Regions from separate parts of the Vibrio orientalis CIP 102891 genome, predicted to be linked through region 2. Evidence: predicted binding sites of a transcription regulator. Region 2 holds the regulator's gene; the other holds the start of a gene.
The links. The regulator CRP, encoded in region 2, controls carbon source genes, mostly activating them, when cyclic AMP is high. The targets are predictions, from matches to a motif close to TGTGANNNNNNTCACA.

Region 1 (5,307 bases), on a different contig from region 2:
ATTCTTGCGCCTGCTAAAACATTAACGGCTGAGAACGCCGAAAAGATTGGTATTGACCGCGAGCAATGCCTGAACAATCTCGCCTTGCTTCGTCAACACCCTGAGGTGCGTGAAAAGCTGATTGGCCTTTATAGCGCCGAGCGTGAATATGAAAAGAGTTCTGATGTCGATACCATGCTATACGATGGTTTCTTCTCACCGGCGGACAAGACTGCCATGGATATTATTCGTGAGACTGATCCGAATAACCTCACAGCTCTTGATATTACGTTTAACGATCAACGAATTGACCCACTGTTATTTCGCTATAGAGCACGAAACTTCCCTTGGACATTAGATGAATCTGAGCAGCAGCGCTGGGCAAATCACTGTCGTGACTACTTCGAAAGTCGTATTGAAGACTACATGCTTAATCTGGAAAACTTAGTTCACGAGCATGAGAGTGATCAAAAGAAGATCGCTATTTTAAAATCCATCTACCAATACGTACAAAAGCGAGTATCCTAGAAACAAAATAGAACAATACTGACCAAGTCCTGCCCCTACAAGAATGCCTAATCACCCAATCTAATAAAAACTAGGGATTAGGCTCTGAAATCATTAGAGCTTTCATCCGACTGAAAGCTCACAGTTGGACATCACTAGATTATGGCGAAAACCTTGCTTCAATATGTCGTCTCCATCGGCTTGATATTTCTCTGCCTGTTGGCCGGCATTAACATTCAACACCTTCTCGATATTTCAATTCCAGGCAGCATCATTGGTATGTTGATCCTTTTCGGCCTCATGGCGAGTGGCTTAGTCCCATCTGATTGGGTTAAGCCAGGTGCGACCTTATTCATTCGCTACATGGTGTTGTTGTTTGTCCCTATCAGTGTCGGACTGATGCAGCATTTTGATATGTTAATTGCTAACGCTCTGCCAATTTTAGCCAGCGCTGTTGGTGGTACGCTAATTGTTTTAGTCCTACTCGGCTTAATGCTGGATCGCATGCTTAAAGGAGGGCAAAAATAATGTGGTTACTGGTTACAATTGCTGTCTTCTTTGCCGCTCGTTGGCTTTGCCAGAAGTTTAATAGCCCATTTATGAACCCACTGTTAGTCAGCATTGCGGTCATTATCCCGATCCTGACTTACTTAAAAGTGCCGTTCGAAACCTACTATGCTGACAACCAATGGATTAACTATCTGCTCCAGCCGGCTGTCGTTGCGTTGGCGTTTCCACTTTATGAACAGTTGCCGCAGATCCGCGCCAACTGGCGAATTATCATGTTGGCGTGTGGTGTCGGCAGTGTGATGTCGATGTTCACCGCATCGATGATTGCTGTCTACCTGAAAGCGGATATTTCGTTAATTGCCAGCCTATTAGGTAAATCGGTGACCACCCCGATTGCAATGGAAGTCTCTAGCCACTTAGGCGGTGAGCCAGCGATTGCAGCGATCTTGGTACTGATTGTTGGTCTGTTTGGCGCAATTATGGCTTACCCAATCTATAATCTTCTCAACATCACTCACCCTATTGCCAAAGGGTTAACCATGGGCACCGTTTCTCACGCCCTAGGTACCGCAACTTGCGCTGAGAAAGATCCCCAAGATGCAGCGTTTAGCTCACTTGCGTTAGTGGTCTGTGGCGTCATTACTTCTATCCTAGCGCCGTCGTTCTTTACCCTCGCAGTATGGCTATCTGCCTAACTAAAATGTATCGAGTTGCGTATTGCAGCTCGATACATATCACGAAATGATTCAATGCAATCGTTATCATGTGTGAGCTCACTCTAATTATGTAATTCAATCAATCGTTACATTTATATGTGTGATCTATATCTCTGAAGTATTCTTCGTTTTACCTAAAATGTAATACCAATATCGTGGTTTATTGCCTGCATTCACGCTCTAAACTCAAAGATATCAATTTAGTTATTTAAAGGATTCACTATGAGAAGCCGCATTGAACAGGCGTTAGCTGAAGCGCCAAAAAACGTAGCAGATTTCCTATCTCCTATCCTTCTTGCTGACGATTTTGACGCGACGCTTTCTTCCGAGCAATTTGAACAGCTGTTAGCCATTTCAGGCCTTGAAGACGCAGAGCTTCGCGTCGCGCTACTTCCATTCGCGGCTGCTTACTCGTACGCACCACTGTCTAACTTTTATGTTGGTGCGATTGTTCGTGGTCTATCAGGTAAACTGTATTTCGGTGCTAACGTTGAGTTTGATGGTGTGCAGTTAGGTCAAACCGTACACGCAGAGCAGTCAGCGATCAGCCACGCTTGGATGAAGGGTGAACAAGGTGTTGCAGACATCACCATCAACTTCAGCCCATGCGGACATTGCCGCCAATTTATGAACGAGCTTTCAACCGCCGATAAATTGCAAATTCAACTGCCTGAGCGTGACAGCAAATCATTGCAAGAGTACCTACCTGAATCATTTGGCCCTGCAGATCTTGGTATCACGTCCGCATTAATGACTAACATTGATCATGGCAAACAGAGCCAAGAAGATGATGAAGTGCTACAGCTAGCCATTGCCGCTCTTAATCGCAGTCATGCTCCGTATACTCATAACCTAAGTGGTATCGCACTGAAAATGGCGAATGGTAAAGTGTATCAAGGCGCTTACGCCGAAAATGCAGCCTTCAACCCTAGCCTGCCACCACTTCAAGTTGCTTTGATTCAGCTGCTGCTTGACCGCCAAAAGTTTGAAGATATTGAATCTGCTGCATTAGTTGAAGTGTCTGAAGGGACAATTAGTCACTTAGCGACGACACAATCAACGCTAGAAGCATTGAACCCAGATATCCCAATGAGTTATTTGGAACTATAAGAAAAGGCGCTAAACAGCGCCTTTTTAGTTTTTAGCCATTCTATATTTAAGCTTCATAGAATCGAGTGGCATCCACCTCAAGTTGACTTTGGGCAATAGCCCTTTCAATCTTCACTGGTGAACTCTTTAAATTGACAAACGCGACATCGATAAAGCGTTTATATTTTCGTGAGTAGAAGCATTTGATCTCTGGCTTAAGTGGCTCATTCGAATTAGAGGTCCAGACTATGCCTACTCGACCATCACTCAGTTCCACAATCGCTCCTACCGGATACACACCGATACAGTTAATGAATTTGTAGACCAACTCTTTATCAAGATGGTTGGGCGTCAGACTAAGCAAAATCTTAAACGCCTCTGCCGGACTCATCCCCTGCTTGTAACAACGGTCTGCCGTCAACGCATCATAGATATCAACGATACAGCTCATGCGTCCATGTGTTGGGAGCTGGTCTGCTGTTAGCCCATTCGGATAACCGGTACCGTCGAGCTTTTCATGGTGCATTAGGCACACATCTCGACTTACGTCACTTAAGCCATCGACAGTCACAATAATTTCACCTGCGAATACTTGGTGCAATTTCATGTGCTCGAACTCTTCAGCCGTCAATTTTGCAGGTTTATGGAGCACTTTATCGTCGACCTTAATCTTGCCAACATCATGAATAATGCCTCCAATCGCCATCTGCTTTAGTGTCTCTTTCGGCAGTTCAAGGTACTTGCCAAACGTCACTAACAGCGTTGCCACGTTCACTGAATGCTCAAGTAAATACTCATCTTTGCTACGCAGGGCTGAGACACAATGCAACGCGTCAGAATGAAGCAACACAGACTCAATCAAATCGTCAGCCATGACATCGAGCTCATCTAGCTCAATAGGCTTCCCTTCAAACGTCTGGGTTAGAATCTTTTGAGCTAGCCCTTTCGCATCGCGAATGATTTTTTGTGCTTTCTGTTGTTGAGAAAAACGGCTAAGCTTTTTCTTCTTGACTGGCTTAACTTCCTCAGCCGTCTCTTCTTCTGGCTCTGGTTCAACGGCAGGCTTAAACACGCTGCCCTTTGCCGACAATTCTGGGTCAACCCAAGCAAACTTGATACCATTGTCAATCAACTGTTTGATCGCCTGCTGCGACGAAACGCGCCCAGCATTCGCTAGGTTGACTCGCTTACTATCTTCAATGGCGGTGACAAACATGCCTGTCATCAACGTATTGATAGGGATTTTCACTGAGTTTTTCGGGTCATACTGCATGAATACTGAAGCCAGTTAAATGTTAAGGAAAGTTTAATTCATTAAAATTATATCTCTAATTGCTGGGTTTTACTTAATTTGTCCATATTTAGATGCGAATCCATCAATATCTTAGCGAAAACTTGAGACCTTAAGCAGTATTGTCGAGAAAATAATCATCTTTTCATTCATTTAAGCTAACGGGGCGTTATTGGTAGATAAAATCATTAAACAACCCGCGCAAACGTTTGCTTTTTATCTTAGCTTAAGTATTATGCGTCACAGTTATTACTCCTCTTAAACGTTAAGGTTATTTATGTTTGGTACTGCGACAGCTAAAAATTCGACACGTGTTCTGCTCTTAGGCTCTGGTGAACTTGGCAAAGAAGTCGCCATTGAGTGTCAACGTCTTGGCCTTGAAGTCATCGCCTGTGATCGCTATGAAAATGCACCAGCCATGCAAGTAGCTCATCGCAGTTACACATTAGATATGCTTGATGATAACGCACTAGAAGAGATCATTGCTAAAGAACAACCTGATTACGTCGTACCAGAGATCGAAGCCATTGCGACAGACACACTAGTCAAGCTTGAAGCTAAGGGGCTCAACGTCGTCCCGACCGCTAATGCAACCAAACTCACCATGAATCGAGAAGGTATTCGTCGCCTTGCTGCTGAAGAGCTGAAGTTGACCACTTCACCTTATCGCTTTGCTGATAACTATGAAGAGTTTGCTGCTGCCGTTGAAGCAGTCGGCATTCCTTGTGTATGTAAACCAGTGATGAGTTCTTCAGGTAAAGGCCAAAGTGTTATCAAAGCCCCTCAAGATGTTGAAAAAGCATGGGACTACGCTCAAGAAGGCGGTCGTACTGGTGCGGGTCGTGTGATTGTCGAAGGCTTTATCGACTTTGACTACGAAATCACTCTACTTACAGTACGCGCGGTTGATGGTGTGCACTTCTGCGCGCCAATTGGTCATCGCCAAGAAGATGGGGATTACCGTGAGTCATGGCAGCCACAAGCGATGTCTGATAAAGCGTTACAAGCCGCTCAAGATGCTGCTGGCAAGGTGGTAAACGCACTTGGTGGTTACGGTATTTTCGGTGTAGAGCTGTTTATCAAGGGTGATACGGTCATCTTTAATGAGGTTTCCCCTCGACCTCACGATACTGGTTTGGTCACATTAATGTCTCAAGATAGCTCTGAGTTCGCCCTTCACGTGCGCGCATTTACAGGTATGCCAATCGCAGGCAT
Region 2 (7,643 bases):
CTGAAGCTTTCCGCAAGATGTTCAACATGATGAACGTTAAACCAGCATGGGTTGAGGGGGATAGTTTTCACCGTTTCACTCGTCCAGAAATGGATGTCGAAATCCGTAAAGCGCGTGAGCAGGGTCGTCATATCAGCTATTTTGGCCCGCAAGCTAATGACTTTGGTGGTCTGGCGGAGTTCTTTCGTCAGTACGGTCAAGAAGGCACAGGCCAAGTGCGACGTTACCTACACACTTTTGACGAAGCCGTCCCTTACAATCAAATGCCGGGCACCTTTACCCCTTGGCAAGATCTACCGGAAAACTCAGACGTTCTATTTTACGAAGGCCTGCATGGCGGTGTCGTTGATGGTGACGTTAATGTCGCTCAACATGTCGACTTCCTGATTGGTATGGTACCGATCGTTAACCTTGAGTGGATTCAGAAATTTGTCCGCGATACCCGCGATAGAGGCCATTCACGTGAAGCGGTGATGGACTCGATTGTTCGTTCAATGGATGACTACCTGAACTACATCACACCACAGTTTTCTCGTACTCATATTAACTTTCAGCGCGTCCCGACTGTCGACACGTCAAATCCACTTAACGCCAAAGGCATTCCAAGCCTAGATGAGAGTTTTGTGGTGATTCGCCTTCGCGGCATCAAAAATGTTGATTACCCTTACCTACTGGCAATGATTGATGGCTCGTTTATGTCGCGCCATAACACCATAGTTGTACCCGGCGGTAAGATGAGTTTTGCGATGGAATTAATCGTACGACCGATTCTTCAACAATTAATCGAAACGGGCAAAATTGGCTAATACTCACAGCTAGAACACGATTACTTTTCATACCGTGATCATGTGCACAGTTTTGCGTAGTAAATACGTCGTTGGACCCGATTAAAATCAAGAAATCGTTTTCGAAAAAGGATACTATTTCTTACCGAAACACAAGATAGCTTGCAGCATTTGTAAAGTGCTCTTATCCTAGTAGGCCTATTTAAGGCTTTGCTAAAACATGGAAAGCGACAAGCGTACCCTGCAGAGGAAGTGAGATATTATGGTTCTAGGTAAACCTCAAACCGACCCAACATTAGAGTGGTTCCTTTCACACTGTCATATTCATAAGTACCCATCAAAAAGCACGCTAATTCATGCGGGCGAAAAAGCTGAGACGTTGTACTACATCGTTAAAGGCTCTGTTGCGGTTCTTATCAAGGACGAAGAAGGTAAGGAAATGATTCTTTCTTACCTAAACCAAGGTGACTTTATCGGTGAGCTTGGTCTATTCGAAGAAGATCAAGAGCGTACTGCTTGGGTTCGTGCTAAGTCTCCTTGTGAAGTAGCAGAAATCTCTTTCAAGAAGTTCCGTCAACTAATTCAAGTTAACCCAGACATCCTAATGCGCCTTTCAGCGCAAATGGCAAGCCGCCTACAAGTGACTAGCCAAAAAGTGGGTGACCTAGCATTCCTAGACGTAACGGGCCGCATTGCTCAGACGCTACTAAACCTAGCGAAACAACCTGACGCAATGACTCACCCAGACGGCATGCAGATTAAGATCACTCGTCAAGAGATTGGTCAAATCGTTGGCTGTTCTCGTGAGACCGTTGGTCGTATCTTGAAGATGCTAGAAGAGCAGAACCTAATCTCTGCTCACGGTAAGACAATCGTTGTATACGGTACTCGTTAATTTCGATTAACCGTTAAAATTTTAAAAGCCACCAATGGAGACATTGGTGGCTTTTTGTTTATTTGCGTCATCCCCGAGATGGAGGGACGACCGAGTTGGGGATCTCTTTAAATAACCAAGTCAACCGATGAAGATTCCCTACTCCCTCCTTCGTCGGTCTATGGAATGACGGATACTCTCACTAGGGAGAAGTCCGTTCTCACTTCTACTTTTACCCGTTGGTACTTTCGAAAATCTTATCTGCAGATGCTGCAACAAAACCTGGGTAAAGTTCACCATTTGTCATTGGATAGCGCTTAGCAAACTCATAGAAACCACCGGGGATGATTTCAGTCCCTTCAGTAAACTGCACTGCAACTTTATCCGCCATAGTCGAAGATTGTTCTAGCAGTACCTCTGGAGAGCCTTTCACTTCACCACCAAACTCGTTAATGGTAAAGCCAGCATCACGTAGGTGATTGTTGACACCCACGACTTCCTCAAATGCATTCAGTTGGTTGACGCTAACCGTAAAGTGGTTGGCACCATAGCCATGCGCCGCTAGCCAAGAAGCGTACTCACTCTCTGCCGCAAGCGTTTGGAAATCTGCGTAGCTAAGATCCCATAAACGACCGCCAGACAAGAACTCATGACCTTTTAGCTTACTGGTGTCCAATTGCTCAACAAGCTTAGCAACGATAGATTGCAGTGCTTGTGAACACTCTTCCACTTTTAGCTCACTGATAAACACTTTTGGCTGTTTTGGGTCTGGATGCTCAAAGTGCTTAGCTACCAACTTCTTACTTTCAAACAGATAGTCACCACAAGGCTTGTAGCCTACGTCTAAGAAAGGCTGCGCTAAAGTTGCGATACCCAATGGCTCGACATTGAAAGTGCGTAACGCGATATGGTCATTGATCAGTGCTTCATCTTCTTGCAGTAGTTGATGCACTTTTTCAGCAGAGGGACACAGGCGTTGAATATAGTCCTTCCATAACGATTGGAATAAAGCATCTGGCGTCATAACGCCTCCTTGTTTACGGTTGTTTACGTTATAGGGTTAGTCGTTATTATTATTGGTTAAGTTATAAAAGAGGCTACCAAACCGATTTGTCCAGATAATCAGTCTGATAGCCTTCAACCTGTGACGTTAAAAGCCTCCCTGCTCAGGGAGGAAGAAGGGAATTCCCTAACTTAGGTTCTATGACCTAATTTTTATAGCTCAACCCCTGGGCTCAATGTCGCAGGCAGAATTGTCTCTCCACCTTCCATTGATGCCATAGGGTAAGCACAGTAATCAGCTGCGTAGTAAGCACTTGGGCGTAAGTTACCCGATGCGCCCGGACCGCCAAACGGTGCATCACCACTTGCGCCCGTTAGTTGGCGGTTACGGTTAACGATGCCTGCGCGGATGTGGTCAACAAAGTATTCCCACTCGCTGTCATCGGTAGACACAAGACCTGCCGATAGACCAAAGCGCGTATCATTGGCTAGCTCTACCGCTTTATCTAGACCTTGGTAACGAACAACTTGTAGCAATGGACCAAAGTACTCTTCATCTGGCAGCTCTGCGATCGCGGTAACGTCGATGATACCCGGTGTCACAAACGCAGCGTTACCCGCTTTCGCTTCCACCAGACTCTCACCACCAAGCTTTTGCAGATTCGCTTGTGCGGCAAGGATAAAGTCAGCAGCTGCTTTAGAAATCTGCGGCCCCATAAATGGAGCAGGCTCTGCAAATGGCTGATCGACCCGAATCTTGTTGGTCGCGTCCACCAGTTTGCTCACCAGTAAGTCACCTTTTTCACCGACAGGAACATACAGGCGACGCGCACAAGTACAACGCTGGCCTGCACTAATAAAGGCAGATTGGATAATGGTATAAACAGTGGCATCGACTTCGCCAAAGTTTTCTGAAATCACCATCGGGTTGTTACCGCCCATTTCTAGCGCCAGCATTTTACCCGGCTGACCGGCAAACTGTTTATGCAGGATATGGCCAGTATTAGCGCTGCCGGTAAACAGCACACCATCAAGACCTTTAGAGTCTGCCAGTGCAATCCCGGTTTCTTTCGCACCTTGTACAAGGTTAATAACACCTTTTGGTAGACCAACTTGATCCCATAGCTTCATTGCAAACTCACCGGTTAGCGGCGTCTGCTCTGAAGGTTTAAATACCACGGTGTTACCCGCCAGAAGCGCAGGTACAATGTGACCATTAGGTAAGTGACCAGGGAAGTTATATGGACCAAATACGGCCATCACGCCGAGTGGACGGTGGCGAAGGACAATTTGGTTGCCGGCGGCTTCACGCTGCGCTACACCAGTACGGTCATGGTAAGCACGAATAGAGATAGCAATCTTGCCTGCCATCGCTGCCGCTTCTGTGCGCGTTTCCCAAATCGGTTTGCCGGTCTCTTTAGCGATGATTTCAGCAATCTGCTCACTGTTCTCTTTTACCTTCTCGGCAAAGGCTAGAACAATCGCTTCACGCTCAGCAAAGCTCATTTTTTTCCAACCCACAAACGCACTGCGTGCTGCTGAAACGGCTTGCTCAACTTGCTCTGGAGTGGCACTTTCACCTTGCCAGATGACGTCATTGTTGTATGGGCTTTGCGAGTTCATTGACTCACCTTGACCTGCAACCCATTCACCTGCAATCCAATGTGTCATAACTTGTTCCTTCAAATTTGTTCTTAATCTCAGCGTTACTGAGCTAGCATGCGAACATAGTCGCCTTCGTTTACTTTCAGTGCTTGGGCCACTTCAGGCGATAAAATAACTGACTCTGACTCATGGTCATGGGCCGCTTTTGCTGCCGCTGCGCGGAAGTCTTCAAACGAGGTGTTAGAAATCAGGTAATCTTGCGAGCTGGTATGCTCTGCAATCGTCACTTTGGCACGGATAGAGTGACGCACGGATTCAATATTACGCACATCACATTCAACCGTTGGGCCACCATCGAAAATGTCGACGTAGTTGCGGCAAGTAAACCCTTCTTTTTCCAGTAGGCGTAGGGCTGGTTTAGTGTTGTCATGGACTTGACCAATCACCGCTTGCGCTTCTTTGCTCAATAAGTTGATGTAAATTGGCAACTTTGGCATGAGATCAGCAATAAAGCCTTTCTTACCAATACCGGTTAGGTAATCGGCCATAGTGAAATCAATCGAGAAGAAGTGCTCTTGCAGCCACTGCCAGAATGGCGAATTACCTTCTTCATCAGAGACACCACGCATTTCAGCAAACACGGTTTTAGAGAAACGGTGTGGATGCTCTGCCATCATTAGAAAACGACACTTCGACATTAGGCGGCCATTCAAACCACCGCGGAATGTTGGTCTCAAGAATAGTGTACAAATCTCACTACAACCTGTGTAGTTGTTGCCGAACGTCAGTAGCTTAACGACGTTATTCACACCCAGTTTCGGTGATGAATGCACCACGGTACTGATGTGATATGAGTAGAAAGGTACATCCCAACCAATTGATGCTTCGATACCTGTACAACCAGCGACTTCACCGGTTTCACTATCAAAGCCCACCATCAGATAGCCTTCATCACCGGGCTCTGTGACCTCTGGCTTTGTGAAGCTATATTCTGAATGAGTAATACGGTTAGTTAACAATTCTTCGTTAACCGGTAGAGATGTAAATCCATGACCAGACTCAACCGCACACGTGTGCAGCGCGTCGTAGTCCGACATTGCGATAGGGCGAACAACCAGCATCGATACTCCCTCCTGATGCGTGAACGCTAGTACTCATTAGTTATCTGTTTATACTTTGACTTCGTCATTCCCTACAGTAAGGAACGAACGTGATAGGGAATCCCTCAACGCGATGTAGGAGATCCCCAACTCGGTCGTGCCTCCCTCTTGAGGATGACACTATTTATGTCGATATGAGTACTAGACTAGGTGTTTCTTATTTAACTAGCGTCGCTAGAGCTTTATCTAGGCGCGCTAATCCTTCTTCAACTTCTTCTTTAGTGATAACCAGTGATGGGGTGAAACGCACTACGTTTGCTCCTGCCACTAGTACCATTAGGCCTTCTTTGCCTGCTGCAACCAATACGTCACGAGCGCGGCCTTGCCAATCTTCATTCAGTGCTGCGCCAAGCAATAAGCCTTTGCCACGTACTTCGGCAAACATGTTGTACTTATCATTCAGTTTAGCTAAGCCTTCACGGAATAGAGCTTCACGCTCTGCAACACCCGCGAGTGTTTCTGGCGCGCTAACAACATCAACCACAGCTTCTGCAACTGCACACGCGAGTGGGTTACCACCGTAAGTTGAGCCGTGTGTACCCACTTTCAGGTGCTTAGAAAGCTTAGTTGTTGTAAGCATTGCGCCGATAGGGAAACCACCACCAAGTGATTTCGCAGTACTTAGGATGTCAGGCGTTACACCCAGACCTTGGTATGCGTAGAAATTACCAGTACGACCGTTACCAGTTTGTACTTCATCAAAGATAAGCAGTGCATTGTGCTTGTCACACAGTTCACGCACTGTCTGTACGAATTCGTCAGTTGGAGAGATGATGCCGCCTTCGCCTTGAAGTGGCTCCATCATGATGGCACAAGTGCGATCTGAGATATGCGCTTTTAGTGCTTCCACGTCATTGTATGGTAGGTGAGTAACATCACCCGGCTTAGGACCAAAGCCGTCTGAGTAAGCCGCTTGACCACCAACAGTCACAGTAAAGAAAGTACGACCGTGGAAGCCCTGTTTAAAGGCGATAATTTCTGATTTCTCAGGGCCAAACTCATCAGCAGCGTAGCGACGCGCTAGCTTAAGGGCCGCTTCATTCGCTTCTGCGCCAGAGTTAGCAAAGAACACTTTCTCAGCAAAACACACATCGGTGAGCTTTTTCGCTAAACGCAGTGCTGGTTCGTTAGTCATCACGTTACTTAGGTGCCAGATCTTCTGACCTTGCTCAGTTAACGCGTTAACCATTGCAGGGTGACAATGACCTAGGCAGCTCACGGCAATACCACCAGCAAAGTCGATATATTCAGTCCCCTGTTGGTCCCAAACTCGAGCGCCTTCGCCTTTTACTGGAATCATTTCCATTGGGTTGTAACAAGGTACCATTACCTCATCAAACAAACCGCGTTCTACGTTATTTTCTACAGTCATTGCACATTCCCTCTTAATACCGCATGCATAGCGAATATGGTGTCCTTACTTCGATTCAATGAAATAAGATATTGTTTTGCTTTTAAGCAAGTACGGCATTGTATTTACATTTAATTAACCATTTCAATAGTGGTTTATTCTTTTTAATCGCCACTATAAAGTCTGATACTCATAATCCTTGAGTATTTATGCATTACCCTTTCACATTTATGAAGCAATATATTCTTATATTAAAGATAAGCTATGGTTAATCTTAGTCGCGATAAGGGCTAAGAAGTAGACGTGACAAACTCTGCGCATACTTTTTCACAAAGTATCCACTGTAAGGTTTATGAAGAAAATGTTAAGAAAAGTGATCTCAGTCAGGCTTTAACCGAATAGTAGCCACTGAATTTGGGTGTTTTAAAGTGCCGCTCGGGCAATAAAGTTGGCAAGGATCTGATGACCTTGCTCTGTTTTAATCGACTCAGGATGAAACTGAACCGCATCAATCGGTAAGGTTTTGTGCTGATAACCCATGATTTCATCCATGCTGCCATCAGCCAGTTGGGTCCAAGCTGTCAGCTCAAAGCAATCCGGTAGCGTGCCGTTTTTCACCACTAGAGAGTGATAGCGTGTCACGGTAAGAGGGTTATTCAAGCCAACAAACACACTGCGGTCATTGTGGGCAATTAGCGACGTTTTACCATGCATCACCTGCCTAGCTCGTACCACCTCACCACCGAGTACTTGGGCAATTGCCTGATGACCTAAACAGACACCGAGGATCGGTAACTTTCCGGCGAAGTACTCTATCGCCGCCAAAGAAATGCCCGCTTCGTTTGGTGTACATGGCCCTGGAGAAA

Region 1: cdd (cytidine deaminase) is a predicted target of CRP. The motif match lies at 1,763-1,778, and genes of this name have one in related genera.

What each region holds. Positions count from the first base shown of each region.
Region 1 is NZ_ACZV01000005.1:830,458-835,764, reverse strand. It holds gene sbcB (exodeoxyribonuclease I) at 1-507, shown strand, start outside; gene VIA_RS14670 (CidA/LrgA family protein) at 649-1,014, shown strand; gene VIA_RS14665 (CidB/LrgB family autolysis modulator) at 1,014-1,691, shown strand; gene cdd (cytidine deaminase) at 1,935-2,822, shown strand; gene VIA_RS14655 (cyclic di-GMP phosphodiesterase) at 2,869-4,074, opposite strand; gene purT (formate-dependent phosphoribosylglycinamide formyltransferase) at 4,370-5,307, shown strand, end outside.
Region 2 is NZ_ACZV01000003.1:60,833-68,475, forward strand. It holds gene VIA_RS02390 (phosphoribulokinase) at 1-806, shown strand, start outside; gene crp (cAMP-activated global transcriptional regulator CRP) at 1,048-1,680, shown strand; gene VIA_RS02400 (DUF1338 domain-containing protein) at 1,892-2,683, opposite strand; gene astD (succinylglutamate-semialdehyde dehydrogenase) at 2,875-4,332, opposite strand; gene astA (arginine N-succinyltransferase) at 4,368-5,387, opposite strand; gene VIA_RS02415 (aspartate aminotransferase family protein) at 5,584-6,798, opposite strand; gene VIA_RS02420 (aminodeoxychorismate/anthranilate synthase component II) at 7,201-7,643, opposite strand, start outside.